DNA from 4 places in the Shewanella sp. SM68 genome. Region 3 is predicted to be linked to each of the others. Evidence: predicted binding sites of a transcription regulator. Region 3 holds the regulator's gene; each other region holds the start of a gene.

What was found. The regulator LexA, encoded in region 3, represses DNA repair genes until DNA is damaged. The targets are predictions, from matches to a motif close to TACTGTATNNNNATACAGTA.
Region 1: recG (ATP-dependent DNA helicase RecG) is a predicted target of LexA. The motif match lies at 2,407-2,426, and genes of this name have one in related genera.
Region 2: recN (DNA repair protein RecN) is a predicted target of LexA. The motif match lies at 2,325-2,344, and genes of this name have one in related genera.
Region 4: dinG (ATP-dependent DNA helicase DinG) is a predicted target of LexA. The motif match lies at 1,837-1,856, and genes of this name have one in related genera.

Annotation. Positions count from the first base shown of each region.
Region 1 covers NZ_JAKKRU010000011.1:71,334-75,515, reverse strand. Annotated here, with positions in the region: gene L5M40_RS17150 (DUF3014 domain-containing protein) at 1-111, opposite strand, end outside; gene recG (ATP-dependent DNA helicase RecG) at 315-2,390, opposite strand; gene L5M40_RS17140 (DNA-binding response regulator) at 2,582-3,178, opposite strand; gene L5M40_RS17135 (sensor histidine kinase) at 3,178-4,182, opposite strand, start outside.
Region 2 covers NZ_JAKKRU010000010.1:60,190-64,371, forward strand. Annotated here, with positions in the region: gene L5M40_RS16105 (phosphatidylglycerophosphatase A) at 1-483, shown strand, start outside; gene recN (DNA repair protein RecN) at 636-2,294, opposite strand; gene L5M40_RS16115 (AEC family transporter) at 2,423-3,385, opposite strand; gene lldR (LysR family transcriptional regulator LldR) at 3,676-4,182, shown strand, end outside.
Region 3 covers NZ_JAKKRU010000006.1:103,049-107,230, forward strand. Annotated here, with positions in the region: gene plsB (glycerol-3-phosphate 1-O-acyltransferase PlsB) at 1-1,163, opposite strand, end outside; gene lexA (transcriptional repressor LexA) at 1,324-1,944, shown strand; gene L5M40_RS11725 (cell division inhibitor SulA) at 1,941-2,453, shown strand; gene coxB (cytochrome c oxidase subunit II) at 2,857-4,182, shown strand, end outside.
Region 4 covers NZ_JAKKRU010000003.1:291,844-296,025, forward strand. Annotated here, with positions in the region: gene dinG (ATP-dependent DNA helicase DinG) at 1-1,813, opposite strand, end outside; gene L5M40_RS06855 (DNA polymerase II) at 1,951-4,182, shown strand, end outside.

The DNA of each region.
Region 1 (4,182 bases), on a different contig from region 3:
ATATCCTCCGGCAGAAAGTAGCACGACGAGCACTATCGCAAAAAGCGCAAAGCGATTGCTGCTAGAAGAAGTCTCTTGAGGTGTTATTCTATCATCTTGATTAACTTGCATTTTACATCCTTCGCTTGAGTGTCAAGGTAACTTGGTGAATACATGCAGCTAACATTAAAGTGCAAGAGCGGGCTATTTGAAGGCCGCAGGTTCATTTTGCAAGTTTCCATGCGCTTGTCTATAGCGCTTAGCTGAACATAAACAATTTATTTCGAGTAAAGGCAGATGTTACGCCTCGTTCTTTACCCTTTAATATTTACGGCCTAAGCCTGCACATAGTGCTGTCTGTGCCCGAGCCAACGTAAAATAATTGCATCGACTTTTTCGGGAGCTTGCGCCATTACATGGCTCGCTAATTTCTGAATGTGTGGGATCAAAGCTTGATCGCGCACCAGATCGGCAATTTTGAGCTCAGCCAGTCCCGTCTGCTTAGTGCCAAGCACTTCACCCGGGCCACGAATTTCTAAATCTTTCTGCGCTATGATGAAACCATCATTGCTTTGTCTGAGTACACTCAGTCTTTGGGTGGCGGTATGGCTCAACGGCGCCTTGTAGAGTAACACACAATGGCTTGCGATGGCGCCTCGACCGACTCGTCCGCGCAGTTGATGCAGCTGTGCTAGACCTAAACGTTCAGGGTTTTCAATGATCATCAGGCTGGCATTAGGCACGTCGACGCCCACTTCAATCACGGTTGTCGCTACCAGTAGATGAATAATGCCTGCCTTAAAGTCGGCCATGATTTGCTGTTTCTCGGCGCTCTTCAACCTGCCATGCACTAGGCCAATATTGAGCTCGGGCAGGGCGAGGCGCAGTTCTTCGGCTGTGTCTTCGGCGGCTTGGCATTCGAGCACTTCGGATTCTTCAATCAGAGTACACACCCAATAGGCCTGACGTTGGTCGCTGATGACGGCGTTACGCACCCGTTCAAGCACTTCGTTACGGCGTAAATCAGCAATCGCCACAGTGGTCACTGGAGTTCGCCCCGGCGGCAGTTCATCGATAATGGACGTGTCGAGATCTGCATAGGCCGTCATCGCCAGCGTGCGGGGAATAGGTGTGGCTGTCATGATCAATTGATGCGGGTGGAAACCTTGGTTCACGCCCTTTTCCCGCAGGCCTAAGCGTTGGTGTACGCCGAATCTGTGTTGCTCATCGATAATAATTAACGCGAGTTTGCTAAAGACTACATGCTGCTGGAAGATGGCATGGGTCCCAATTACCATCTGGGCTGCGCCAGATTCAATATCCGCAAGGGATTGGGTTCTGGCCTTGCCTTTAAGTTTTCCCGCCAGCCAACCTACCTTAAGTCCGAGTGGCTCAAACCAAGCGGCAAAGTTAGTTGCATGTTGCTCGGCCAATAACTCTGTCGGTGCCATCATGGCAACTTGATAACCGTTTTCAATCGCTTGTAATGCCGCCATCGCCGCGACTAAGGTTTTGCCCGAGCCAACATCCCCTTGCACTAAGCGCATCATAGGGTGCGGTTTTTCTAAATCTTTGCCTATATCAGCCACGACTCTTTGCTGGGCGCCAGTCGGTTTAAAGGGCAAAGCGGCGAGGAAAGGATTGAGCAACTGCCCCGTGGCCTGCATGGTGACAGCGGCATCTAAATTACTGCGCTGCCTTAGGCGTAACATGCTGAGATTGTGGGCGAGTAATTCTTCCTGCACGAGTCGTTGCTGGGCTGGGTGTTGACCTAGCTCTAAATCGAACTGAGAGATCCCCGCAGGAGGGCGATGTAGCGTCTGCAGCGCTTGTTTAAGGCTGATATTGTTAGGTTGCAACTGCGGTGGCAGCAGCTCAGTTAAACCGCCTTCTTCCAGTAACACTAAGGCTTGTTCCGTCAGCTTTATCCAGCTCGCCTGCTTTAAGCCCTCAGTCGTGGGATAAATCGGCGTTAGGGTATCACTCAGGTGAACATCTTCACCGGGATACACCACTTTATATTCTGGATGCACTATCTCAGCTTGATGACTACCACGGCGCACTTCACCATAGGCGCGGATCATCAAACCATTTTGCATGGCATTACGCTGAGCAACGGAAAAGTTAAAGAAGCGCAGGCTTAAGCTGCCCGTTTCGTCGCGCACATTGCAGACCAGCATGCGCTTGCGGCCTTGGATGATTTGTGTCGATTGGATTTCAGCTTCTATAGTGCCATAACCGCCTAGGCTGAGGGCTGCAATGGGATAGATTTGGGTTCTATCTTCGTAGCGCAGGGGTAAGTGAAACAGCAGATCTTGTACTGTTGTGATGCCGAGCTTTGCGAGTTTCTCCGCGACCTTTTTGGCGACGCCTTTGAGGTCGGTGATCGGAACAAGATCCAATTGCTGCAAGTCGTTAGCACTCAATCACTGTGAATTTATACATATATTAACAGAGAATAAGCGTAAGGCAATCTCAAGGGGAATTAGGGTGTTATCAAATTTTGTTTGGAAGCATAGCTAATATCCTTCTGTGGCCTTAAGACCACAAAATTGTTGATAAGATATCGTTAGGCTGAAAGCGTGGTTAACTGTGAGTGTTATTACAACCAGCCTTTTTGCTTGGCAATGCGGGCTGCATCGATTCGATTACTGGCATTGAGTTTGGCTATGGCTTCTGAGAGGTAGTTGCGAACAGTCCCTTCGGCGATAAAAAGAGTTTCGGCGATGTCGGAGGTGGATTTGCCTTCGCTAGCGAGGCGAAGAGCGCGGCGTTCTTTGTCGTTGAGTGGGTCGACATCGCCAATCGCCATCATGGCAAGTTCAGGATCGATCACTCGTTTTCCCGCCATCACTTGTTGAATCGCGTTGACTAAGGTTTCTGAGGGTGCATCTTTAAGCAGAAAGCCGCCCACACCCGCTTCGATGGCACGTTTAATATAGCCCGCACGGCCGAAGGTGGTAATGACCACTATTTTGGTTTGGCTATGTTGCTCCTTTAACCATGTGGCCAGCTCTAAGCCTGTGCGGCCGGGCATTTCGATATCCGTTAGCAAGAGATCAAAGCTTTGCTGTTTGAGTAAGCTTAGAGCTTCGTCACCGTCACTCGCTTGGGTGATACTAAACCCCCCTGCAAGCGTAAGGAGTGCGGCGAGTGCTCCTCGCACCATAGCTTGATCTTCCGCCAATAAAATCTTCATTAATGTGTTGCTCCCTGCAAAGGTAAACTGACGGTAAATATATATCCCTGTTCGAGATTATAGCTCAAGCTGCCGCCTAAACTGTCGAGGCGCTCGCGTATACCTGTGAGGCCATTACCCTCTATAAAAGGTTTGGCCGCGGCATTGTCTTTGACTTCGAGCAGCAGGCGGTCTGATTGCTTAGAAAAGTGGATAGAGCATTCACTTGCACCGCTATGGCGGAGAATATTATTAATAAGTTCGGTGAGGATCAAACTCAGTTGGCTTTCTGTGCTTGCACCTAGCTTGGGTAGCTCACCACTGAGCTCGACACTTAAGCCTTTATCCCTTAAGGATTTACAAAGCTGCGTCACGCAACTCTCTAGACCCTTGTGTTTGTAGTCTGACACTGTGTGGCGGATCTGGCTTAAACTTTCCCTCGCAATTTGTCCTAGCTCAGTCAATTGGGTTGATGCGAGTTCATATTCTTGTTTTGCGATAAGCTTTTCGGCTAGCTCAGCCTTAAGGGCGATGGAAGATAGGCTATGCCCCATAATGTCGTGTAGATCCCGCGCGATACGTTCACGCTCAAGCATAGTAGCCAAGGTGGTAATTTCTTGGGCACTTTGCTGTTCTTTCAATTTATGCCGATAACGTCTGCGTTCGGCGACACCAAACATGCCCACGCCGAGCACTAATCCCGAGCCGTAAAGCGGAAAGTAGTAACTGTTAAAGTGGTAAATCTCATTGAGGGCAAACAACAGGCCGATGAGTGCTGCAATAGCCAACAGACAGGTCCGGAGAGGATAAAAAAAGCCAATGAAGAAGGCGGCAAAGGTAAATAGCGAGATAGAGCCTGGGTTGATTGGTGTGATCGCTATTGCTATGACCACCATAATGAGAATGGGCAGATAGGCGCTACGGCTATTGCACTTATAGGTCCAAAAATAACAGGCAATAAAAGGGATTAACACGGCAAAACTGAGGGCGATTTTCCAGCTTGGATAGGGATTTATGGCAAGTGG
Region 2 (4,182 bases), on a different contig from region 3:
TCAAAGGATCAGGTGCTAACGCGCCTGTCATTAAAAAATCCTGTCCACTTTTTGGCACTCGGTTTTGGTAGCGGACTCGCCGCTAAAGCACCCGGTACTTTCGGTACCTTAGCAGCCATTCCCCTCTACTTATTGATGGCGCCATTACCGCTCACTTGGTATATCGGCTTAACCTTATTGAGCGCATTTGCGGGATTTTATATCTGCGGTAAAGCCGCTCAAGATATGGGGGTACACGATCACGGTGCGATTGTGTGGGATGAAGTGGTTGGGCTACTGATCACTATGATAGCGGCACCAGCAGGTTGGGGTTGGTTGTTAGTCGGCTTTGGTCTATTTCGCTTTTTCGACATCATCAAACCTTGGCCTATTCGATGGCTCGATGCCAAAGTTCATGGTGGTTTTGGCATTATGATTGACGATGTGTTAGCGGGCGTGTTTTCGTTTATTTGTCTGCAAGGGCTAGTCTGGTGTTTTAGCTAACATTATCGCTAACCTAACATGATAGTTAACCCGGCATGTTAGTTAGCATGGTCAACACTAACCCTTAGTTTTTGATATAGCCCCTTAGCTTGTGATATAGAGTGTGTAGATTCAAGCGTTTAGCGACCTCATTCGTTATCTGATCCATATTACTATTGCAGCAGTTCCCTTGCGTTCGCGAGGGTATTGCTAGTGATAGTATCGCCACCTAACAGTCTTGCAAGCTCTTGAATGCGTTGCTCACGATCGAGCGACTTCATTGTGGTCTCAGTACTGCCCGCCTTATTAAACTTATCGACGAACATGTGTTGATGACCATTGCCCGCAACTTGAGGTAAGTGAGTCACGCACAGTACTTGGGTCGATTCCCCTAAGCTGCGTAACATGCGGCCTACTACTGCGGCGGTGGGACCGGAAATCCCGACATCCACCTCATCGAAAATCAATGTCGGCGTGGCAACTTTCTTCGCGGTAATGACTTGGATCCCTAAGCCTATCCGTGAAAGTTCACCGCCAGATGCGACTTTCGAAATCGGTTGTAAAGGTTGGCCAGGGTTAGTGGTGACCATAAATTCGATATTATCACTGCCGTTGGCTGACATTTGCTCTGGGTGGAAATTGACTTCGATAGTAAATTTACCCTTTGGCATATTCAGTTCGTGGATTGACTGAGTCACCAGTTTGTCGAGTTCTTTAGCATAGCGGGCTCGGCTTTGGCTGAGCTTTTGCGCATTGCTAAGATAAGCGGCTCTACTTGCCTCGACTTGAAGCTGAATTTCTTCAAGTTTACTTTCATCACTGTCTAAGGTGCTTAGCTCAGCCTTTAATGCTAAATGATGCTCGGCCAGTTTATTCGGGCTAACATGATGCTTACGCGCCAGTTGCATGGCTTTTGATAGCCGTTCTTCTAAATAGGCAAAGTGGGTTGGATCGAGTTCAAGCTTACTCAAATAGTGCTGTAATTCGCCTGCACTTTCTTGCACTTGGATTAAGGCATCATTGAGCATAGTGTTGATATTGCTTAATGCGGGATCGTAGCTTTGCAGATCTTCGGCGAGGGAAACGACTCGGTTGAGTAGCGACTCTATATTGTTCTCTTCGCCCTCAGTGAGTATATCTAAGCTCGCCTGACAGGTATCAATCAACTCAGTGCCATTAGCCAGACGTTTGTGCTCTTGCTCAATCTCATCGAACTCATCAACTTTAAGATCAAACTCATCGAGTTCTTCTACTTGATATTGCACTAATTGCTTACGGGCAATACGTTCATGCTGGGAGGCTTCGAGTTGTTTTAGATCAGCCTCAATTTGCTTGCAGCGTTGAAAGCTAGCGGCAACCGTATCGATAAGCAATCTGTGGTTGGCATAACTGTCGAGCAGGGTGAGTTGATGTTCACTTTTTAACATTGCATGGTGCGCATGTTGACCGTGAATACCAATAAGCAACTGACCCAGTAATTTTAGCTGCGTCAGCGGCACTGGATTACCATTGATGTAGGCGCGTGAACGGCCATCGCTACTAATAGTCCGACGTAGGATGCACTCATCATCGAGTTCAAGATCGTTATCTTCTAACCAACGTTTTGCCAGTGGAATATCATCCAAGGAAAAGCGGGCGCTGACCTCGGTTTTATTGGCTCCGGGACGAACACTGCTGGCATCGGCGCGATTGCCTAGGCATAGGCCTAGCGCATCGATGGCAATCGATTTACCCGCACCGGTTTCACCTGTGATGCTGGTCATACCGGGGCGAAAATCCAGTTCTAAAAAACGGACGATAGCGAAGTTATTAATGCTGAGTTGGCAAAGCATAGTGAATTCCTGTCGAAAAACATACCAAACCACTGTATTGATAAACAGTATATACTGATTTTATATACAGTAAAGTGGCTTGGGTGAAAAATCGGCATTATCGACAGTAAATATTTTTAATTAACTGATTATGCATAGGTTCTTACTAAGCTTTCTAAGATAGGCAAACTGAAGAAAGTGACTAAGGTGCCAAATAGAATACCCTGAGCACTGGTTGAAGCCTGAGTGTTATAACGCTGGGCGAGTAAGTACACGCTAGCCGCGGTGGGCAGTGCGCTCAAGATCACGCCCATGATCAGGTAGTCACCACTTACTCCAAAACGGTTAAGCATAAAGTAGACGAGTGCCGGTTGGATAGCCAGCTTGAAGAGGTTGATAAGGCTCAGTTCGATAAAATTCTTGGTGCTAAATACGCTGCTATCTTTCTGGTAGCGCATCGCTTTGGCGAGTACCATGCCGATAGCAAATAGGGCGCAGGGGCTTGAGGTATTGCCTATTTGCTGGATCATTAGCGCCAGCCCTGACGGCAGTTTTATCTCTAGCGCCGAAATGCCGACGCCAATTAAGCTACCAATAACGATAGGGTTTTTACCTACCGCCATTGCCATTATGATTAAGGCGTGGTGTTGTCTTTGGGTGTTAGTGGCCAGTTCCATCGAGACTAAGGCGACGGCAAACATCAGCACGGATAATAAGCTGGCAATCGCGGCGGCGACTAAGGCACTTTGCTGCTGCGGAAAGAGGATGATGAGCAGTGGAATACCAATAAATGCCGTATTGCCAAAGGTGGCATTGAGGGCTCGAATGGCGGCAACCGCATGCTGTTTAGGGTTAGCGATCAGCGATAGCCCAAGGCAGACAAGATAAGTGATCACCATAGCTGTGCTGTAGCCCGCAATAAATCCCCATTGCAAAATCTCGCCAATCGGCTGCTGGGCGAGTGCGATAAGCATGATTGCAGGGAACGCAATATAGTAGACATATTGGTTCAGCACTTGATCCGTATCGACGGGCAAGAGTTTTAGTTTTTGCACTAGTGTACCGAGCAACATGATCCCGAAGACGGCAAACAGAGGGGTTAAAATGGTCATTTCCCTCACTCATCCTTACGATTAAATTTGAATAAACTCGCCCACCGTCGTCATTTTACTGTCGCTATGATTCTTGGTGGCCAGAGTTACAGCACTTGCTTCTTTTTATGTCACTTTAGAGCCAGAGTTAGCACCAGCGCAGTAAAACTCGCCACAAAATAACATACCATTTCAATCTAAGGCTATTGCGCTATGGTCGTATAAGTGAATAATTCAATGTTTAAAACACAATCACTTAGTGAATTTAGCGTTTTAACGTCAATACCCAATATGTGAAATTAGGATATGCAATGAGTGATGATTTAGGCGCTGAACTACAACTTGTCTATCTTTTTGTGCATTTAGTCAATGCGGGCAGTTTTTCGCAGGCGGCGAAGGAGCTCGATATGCCCATCGCCACTGTGAGCCGCAAGTTAGCGAAGTTGGAAGAGAAGCTCGATAAACAGCTCTTTATGCGCAGTACCCGCAAGTTACGATTGACGGAGGAAGGGCTGGCACTCTTTCAACGCTACCAGAGTGTGGTTGCTCAATTTGATGAACTAAGTGGTTTAGGCAGTGATAAACCCGAGGGAACCCTGCGCATCGCCGCACCGATTTCGATTATTTCCATTGTGTTTATTCAGGCATTGAATGAGTTTGGCCGTTTGTATCCAGATATCCGTTTGCACATTTCCCAGAGCAATGAGTTAGTCGATTTGATCGACAAAGGCATAGATGTGGCGATTGTTGGCGGTGCTCAGCCTGATTCTTCTTGGGTGTCGAGTACCTTAGGCGAGCTCGACTATTGCCTGTTTGCC
Region 3 (4,182 bases):
TCGGAGAAGTATTCCACCGAATAACCTTTAGCAAACAGCTGATCTAAATACTCACGAAATACTGCGGTATACAGCTTGTTGCCATTAAAACTACGGCGGATAAAGAAGGCACCACCGCGACGGAACATAGGTCCCGCGGGCCAGAAGTTGAGGTTGATGCCAGCAGCAATGTGCGGCGGAACCATGCCTTGATAATACAAAATATACGATAACAGCAGGTAATCCATGTGGCTGCGATGGCAAGGCACATAAACAATCTCGTGGCCATCGTGATGCAGCTGGCGAACTTGCTCGGCGCCTTTAATGTTGATCCCGCTATAAAGCTTGTTCCACAACCAAGTTAAGAAACGCTCGGCAATACGCACTAAACTATCTGAGTAATCGGCTGCTATTTCATCGAGGTACTCAATAGCCGTCTCGCGCGCTTGGGTCTCAGAAATCTTTTTACTGGCGGCTTCTTCTTGAATCGCTTTGCGCAGCGACTCAGATTTGAGTAACGAATGAAACAGTGCTTGGCGGTTTGGCAGCACAGGCCCTGTCATTACCTTACGTTGACGACGGAAATGCACGCGCGCAACCCGTGCTAACTTATGGGCAATCCCCATGTCGGTGCCATGTTCGTCAGCCATGTAACGCAGGGATACGGCATTCGAAAACTGCACGAAGTTATGTCGACCTAAGAACAGAATCATCAAGCACTTGCGCAGCCAAGTCGGGTTTTCCCGCTCAAATACGGCCGCCTTCATAGTGTCGTCTTCTTTCCCTGGCGTGCGACCCCAATACAAGCTCACGGGTACCAGTTGAATATCTAATTCAGGACGTTCCTTATGCACGGCTAACAAACGCATAAAACATTCGAGGAAAGGCTCATTACCAGCACGCTCGCCAAACAGTGGCTTACGTCCTTGAAGACAGACAACCCGAGGCGCAGTCACACCATTAGCCACTAGAGGCTCATAAGGGCTTGGTAAACCTAACTTAGCCGTTATTTCGCTCAAAGCAGCTATGTCACTGAGGGATTCTGTTTTCATCACATAAACAAGGGGTCTGGAAGCATCCAGATTCAGATCGGCAAAGGGATCCTGAGGCACCACAATAGTGTGCACTAAGTGTTTTTGGATCCAACGTAATGATTTCAACCAAAGAGAGTCGTGTTTAGGCATTATTCTTATGCAATTAAGTGCGTTTACTAGCCCGATAGAATACCAGACTATGGGTAATATTCGCTAATTCTCTCCAACATAGCTAAAAAGTGGTTAATACTTGCGCTGCAAATAATACTGTATATACTAACAGTAACTGTATAGAAAAACAGGAAACACCATGAGACCTTTGACGCCACGCCAAGCTGAAATATTAGAGCTAATTAAACGAAATATTGCCGATACTGGCATGCCACCCACTCGGGCAGAAATCGCAACCCGTTTAGGTTTTAAGAGCGCCAATGCGGCTGAAGAACACCTTAAAGCGTTGGCGAAAAAGGGCTGCATTGAGATCATGCCTGGCACATCTCGGGGCATTCGTCTGCCTGCGGAAATCGAAGATTTGACTGAAACAGGTTTACCGCTCATCGGCCAAGTGGCCGCGGGTGAACCTATCCTCGCCCAAGAACATGTTGAACAGTACTACCAAGTCGACCCAAGCATGTTTCATCCCGCCGCCGATTTTTTACTGCGAGTAAAGGGCGACAGCATGAAAAATATCGGTATTCTCGAAGGTGATTTGCTGGCAGTTCATAAAGTAGAACAAGCTAGAAATGGTCAAGTGGTTGTCGCTAGAGTCGATGACGATGTCACTGTTAAACGTTTCGAAAAAAAAGGTAATGTAGTCTATCTACATGCCGAAAATGAAGATTACTCCCCGATTAAAGTGGATTTAGGCTTCCAAAGTTTAACAATTGAAGGACTCGCCGTCGGTGTGATCCGTAATGGAGATTGGCTATGAATAAACTACTTGGCAATGCCCCCCGCCATCCGGGCTTGTGGCTCGATGAAGTCCGTGATGCCGACTATGACTGGCACCATGCGCCTATCGCCTGTATGCCAACCAAGACTCAAGGTCGCCAAGAATTAATTCATCTGAGTGCACAACTCGCTCAGTTAAGCCAACAGGGCCGTTGGTTAGTGCTCATCAACCCTCCAAGTATTGGCTACAAGCAAACACTCGCTAGCGCAGGTGTGCGTATGGATAGAGTTTTGCTGGTACATGCTAAAGATGAAGTCGAAACCCTGTGGGCGATGGAAAAAGCCCTAACAAGTGGTACGTCCAGTGCAGTCATTACTTGGACTCAATCATTAGATGCGCGGGATAATCGACGCCTACAAATCGTGGCTAAAAGTGCCCGAGCTATGGGCATAGTGCTTGAAGACGTAAATAGTCACTTACATGCCGACGTACGCATTGAGCAAGGCAATCTCTTCGGTCAGCAATCTTTTTTTAGCGCTGTACACTAAATATTCATTTAATTTTTTACCTTGAAAGCCGCCTCACCTATGAATGTGAGGCTTTTTTTTGGCAATTTTTCAGATAATTAGATAAATAAGTGATCTTGATCAATATTTAAACAGCAAGTATGGTTGGTTAAGTCGGTGGTGATATATCACCTTCCGTGGTCAATGAATCGAGTATTTATCGAACTCGAAGCGCCACTAAAAATAGAGAACAAATTTATTTCAGCAGTATGTGCCAGCGTGGCTAATTACCAGCAGTAACAATACTTGATTAAAAGTAACAGCCGCCAACGCACGTTGAAGTCAAAAAAGCTTTTTTGGGAACTGAAGAGTTTGCATAGAGTTGAGACTTACTGTGTTGCTCTTCTTTGTAGTTGCTATTCGCAATTGGCAGAGGAGAAGTCTTGTGAAGCAATTGTTGTATTGTTTACTCGTGGTGCTTTTCGCACCACCGTTGACCGCCGCGGACATGCGGTTCAACATGACCCCTGGCGTGACCGAGATCAGTGGCAAGGTTTATCACTTGCACATGACCATCTTGTATATCTGCTGCGCAATAGGCCTAGTGGTCTTTGGCGTCATGATTTACGCCATGATCAACCACAGAAAATCCAAAGGCGCTGTCGCGTCCCACTTTCACGAAAGCACTAAAGTTGAAATCGCTTGGACGATTCTGCCATTTATCATTTTGATCTTAATGGCGATTCCAGCGACAAAAACTTTAATCGCAATGGAAGATCCCAGCAACGCCGATCTCACCGTAAAAGTCACGGGGTCCCAATGGAAATGGCATTACAGCTATTTCGATCAAGATATTGATTTTTATAGCATACTGACAACACCCAGAGCACAAATTGAAGGCACCGAAACCAAGGGTGAAAACTATCTATTGGAAGTCGATAAACCGCTCGTTCTACCGATAAACCGCAAAATCCGCTTTCTGATGACTTCAGAGGATGTCATCCATTCCTGGTGGGTACCCGCCTTTGCCATTAAGAAAGATGCCAACCCTGGATTTATCAATGAGGCTTGGACTCGCATCGACAAACCCGGCATTTACCGCGGTCAATGCGCCGAACTTTGCGGAAAAGACCATGGTTTTATGCCTATCGTAGTACAAGCGTTACCTGAAGCCGAGTTTGAGGCTTGGGTAACAGAGCAGAAACAAGCCGCAGGTGCTGCGGCTGAAGCCGCTCAAGCCGCTTTATCACAAACCCTAAGTAAAGAAGAGTTGATGACTCAAGGTGAACAAGTTTACCTCGGGCACTGCGCAGCCTGCCACCAGCCCAATGGCGAAGGGTTGCAAGGCGTATTTCCGCACCTTAAAGGTAGCCCGATTGCAACGGGACCGCTCAGCGGCCACCTTGAAATTGTGCTCAACGGTAAAACGGGTACAGCCATGCAAGCGTTTAGTAAGCAATTGACTGCACAAGAAATCGCGGCAGTGACTACCTACGAGCGTAATGCTTGGGGCAATAATACTGGCGATGCAGTGCAAGCCAAAGACGTCAACGAGTACATGAACGGCAATTCTGCACAAACATCCGCCGCGGTACCAAGCAGTACAACTCCGACACCCGCACCTGCAGACGTCTCAGCTGCAATCGATCCCGCAAGCCTCCCCACACTCAGCCATGACGCCCTCATGGCCGAAGGTGAAACTGTCTACGCGACCTTCTGTGCTGCCTGCCATCAAGTGACAGGTGCAGGAATACCACCCGCCTTCCCCGCG
Region 4 (4,182 bases), on a different contig from region 3:
CGATCAAGTTAGTCAGATAATCACCGGGCAAGTCGAGACCTTCAGAAAAACTGCCGGTGCCAAACAAGATGCTTGGTTCGCCTTTATCGCATTTAGCTTTATGATTTTCTAACAATTGTTGCCGTGGCGCATTGCCTTGGATAAGTAGCTCAGTGGTGAGTTTACCTTCAAGTAATTCAACCACTTTTTCCATCTGCCAGTAGGAGGCGAATAGCACTAAGGTTGCCATTTCGCCTTCAATAAGGGTGATGATTTGTTCGGCAAGTTCAGCCGTATAGGCATCATCCGTCGGCTCAGTGCGCATTTTGGGTAAATAAAGTGTCGCATTATTGGGGTAATCGAAGGGCGATTGTAAGGCTAAATAACGACTGCCATCATTGAGTGACAACCCAACTTGATGCACGAAATGGTCAAAGTTATTGAGTGCGCGCAGCGTGGCGCTACATAAGACTACGCCTGCGGCCTTTTGCCACAGCATGGATTCCAGCATAAAACCGACTTCAATCGGCGAGGCGCTAAACAGATAATCCACTTGTTTACCTGTGATGAGTTCGACCCAGCGCGCCATAGGTGCGCCTTTGTGCTTATCTTCCTTGGCCATCATCCTCCACAGTTTCTGCAGGTTTTCGAGCCTTTGCAGCATAAATCCGGTTTCGGCCAATAGCGCTTCGGATTGATGTTTAGGAATATCGCCATCTTTAATCGCCTCGGCCAGCAGTGACAGCATTTTATTAAACTGTTTGAGGGCAAGATTAGAGGTCACAGCAAGGTTTTCGGCGAGAATGAGTAATGACTCTGGTAGTTTGCCGTGCTCAAAACGCAGACGGTTTTCAGGATTGGCAAAGTGTTTGGTCTGGGTATCGCAATAGTGGGCCACTTGATTGAGCTGGCTGATAAGATCGCCTAAATGATCTTGCATCGCTTGCGCGGGGGCAATGATATTGTTGCTTTTTATTTGGTTTTGTAACTTAGCGCAGGTTTTGCCAATTTTTTCGAGCCAGTCGCAGGCGCCCCTAAGCGTGGCCTGTGCACTGGAGAAGTCCCGCGCCACAATCGGTAAGTGATGTGCCTCGTCGATAACATAAAACACGTCTTCGGGATCGGGCAAAATCACGCCGCCACCTAATTCTAAATCGGCAAATAACAAGCTGTGGTTGGCGATGAGCACGTCCCAGGTATCAACATCTTCGCGGGCTTTATGGAACGGGCAATTTCTGTGGCTGGCGACTTGACGATGACAGCTGTGTTTGTCGCAGGCGATTTGTTGCCACAGGTGATCGGGCAGCGGCACGGCTAAGGTATCGATTTCGCCGTTCCAGCGACCTTCGTTATAGTCTTTTAACAGGCCATGCATCATAGCCACTTGGCTATTGTCAGGTTTAGTTTGCCACATGGCCATTTGTGTACTGTTGTCGTCACCGATGAGCATCGCCAGTTTCGATAGACATACATAACGTTGTCGACCTTTAACTAAGCCAAAACGGAAATTTAAGCCGGATTGCTCAAGAAAAAAGGGTAAATCTTTATGCAGTAATTGTTCTTGCAAGGCGACGGTTGCGGTAGCGATGCAGACCTTTTTCTTGCTCGCTAATGCCAGTGGAATGGTACCGAGGATGTAAGACAATGATTTACCGATCCCAGTGCCTGCTTCGACCACAATGATGCGCCTATCTTTATCATAGTCGCCGGCGAGGGTCTTAGAGATTTCCGCCACCATATAGTTTTGTTCGCGGCGCGGCCTAAAATTAGGCAAGGCGGTAGCGATATCCTTATAGATGGCGCGGATCTGGGTTTTTACATTGTCAGGTAACATGCGTCACTACTTTATCGAATTAATGCTGTACATAATAACAGTGATTGCATAGCCTAAGAAACTTTTCTGCCATTTGGCGGCATTTAAATTGAGGAACCATCTAAATTGACTAGCTATGCGATTTGGGAACCCATGTGATGAAGTCAGAGGCTACCGCGGCCGTTAGTGTACAAGGTCGAGTCTTAACACGCCATGCGATTCATCGTCATGGGAGTTTAGTGTTGCAGTATTATCTGGCTACCGCCCAAGGCCCTGTGCTGGTGGAAGTGCAAGGCACTGAACACATTTGTTTTTGTCATCAAACTGATGTCACGGCTTTGCAGTTGCAAACGCCGGGTCAAGCATTGCGGTTTGTACCGTTAGCACTCAAAAGCTTTAAAGGCGGCGCGGTTAGTGGTGTTTATGCTAAATCTAGCAATAGTTTACGTACCTTACAGCGCATCGCTAAAGATGCCGACATCCCTTTATTTGAAGCCGACATTCGCCCTGAACAGCGTTATTTAATCGAGCGGTTTGTGGCACTTGATGTGGCGTTTTTAGGGCATTTCTCTGCGCCGACTAGCGACAGTCTTGAGGCTAACTCGCTGCCCGTGTTTATCGCCGAGCGGGCTAAGAGTATTGCCCCTTTAACGGCTGTACATTTGCGCTGTATTTCACTGGATTTTGAATGTAGTTTTGAAGGTTTACTCTATTCAGTTGCACTATATGGTCAATACAGTGGCCGAGACGAAGAGCAAGACAGTCTCAAGCAGACTTATGAAAAAGTGATTATGGTGGGTGAGGCTGAATCAAACTCTCCCGAATATATTGAATGGGTGGCCGATGAGGCTGCACTCATTCATCGATTCATCGCGTGGTTCCATGAGTTTGATCCTGACTTTATTATCGGTTGGTCAGTGGTGAGTTTCGATCTCGCGCTATTGTCACGCCGTGCATTATTACATCGTATTCCGCTCACCATTGGCCGCGGCGGGGCAAAGCTTGAGTGGAAAGTCGATAATAAATTTCGGCCAGAAACCTTAGTTTTACCGGGCCGTGTGGTACTCGATGGTATCGATTGGCTTAAAGCCGCTTTCTATCATTTTGAGCGGTTTTCGTTGGAATTTGTTTCGCGGAAATTATTAGGTGAAGGCAAGGCCATTCATAACGTGGATAATCGCGTTGAAGAAATTGATCAGCTGTTTAAGGCCCACAAACAAGCATTAGCGCATTACAATCTTACTGACAGCCGTCTGGTGTGGGATATTTTTAGTCATACTCAATTATGGGAGTTCGCCCTCGCGCGAGCTGAACTAACAGGTTTAGAGTTGGGGCGGGTTGGGGCTTCGGTGGCGGCATTTAATCATTTGTATTTACCGCATCTACATCGAGCAGGTTACGTCGCTCCCGATGCTCCTGCGAGTGATGGGATCGAAAGCCCCGGTGGCTATGTGATGGATTCTGTACCGGGACTTTATAAGCATATTTTAGTGTTCGATTTTAAAAGTCTATATCCCTCCATTATTCGTACTTTTTTGATTGACCCTAAGGGATTAATTGAAGGTTTGCAATTGCCCGAGTCTGACTGTGTTGCGGGGTTTCTCGGTGGCCGTTTCAGTCGGCAACAGCCCATTTTACCTAAGCTTATCCAAACATTATCTGAGCAGCGCGAAAAGGCCAAAAGTGAGCACAATGCGCCTTTATCCCAAGCGATAAAAATTATCATGAACTCGTTGTATGGGGTTTTAGGTTCTCAAGGTTGTGTTTTCCACGATGCAAAGTTAGCAAGTTCGATCACTATGCGTGGCCATCAAATCATGAAACAAACCCGCGCATGGATAGAAGAGATGGGCTATCAAGTGATTTACGGCGATACGGATTCGACCTTTGTCTGGCTTGGCAGCGAGCCTGATCTCTCAGACATTAACGCCTTAGGTAACACTCTGGCGCGGGAAATTAATGCTAAGTGGCAGGCTAAGATCGCTGAAGATCATCAAGTTGAGAGTTTTCTCGAGTTACAGTTTGAACGCCACTATGAGCAGTTTTTTATGCCGACCTTAAGAGGGTCGTTAGAAGGCAGTAAAAAACGTTATGTTGGCGCGTGGCGTAATGCGAGCGATGAACTTGAGCTTACTTTTAAAGGTATGGAGCAAGTGCGCAGTGATTGGAGCCCTTTAGCGCGCAAAGTTCAAGAGTCACTCTATGAACGGATGTTTAACCAAAGGGATATCAGTGTTTATTTGGCCAGTGTGTTTGAAAAGCTGCTTGATGGTGAGTTGGATGATGATTTGGTATTTCGCAAACGTATGCGACGCAATATTGAAGATTACACGGCTAAATCTTCTCCCCATGTTAAAGTCGCTCAACAATTATGCGACTTAACAGGAGAT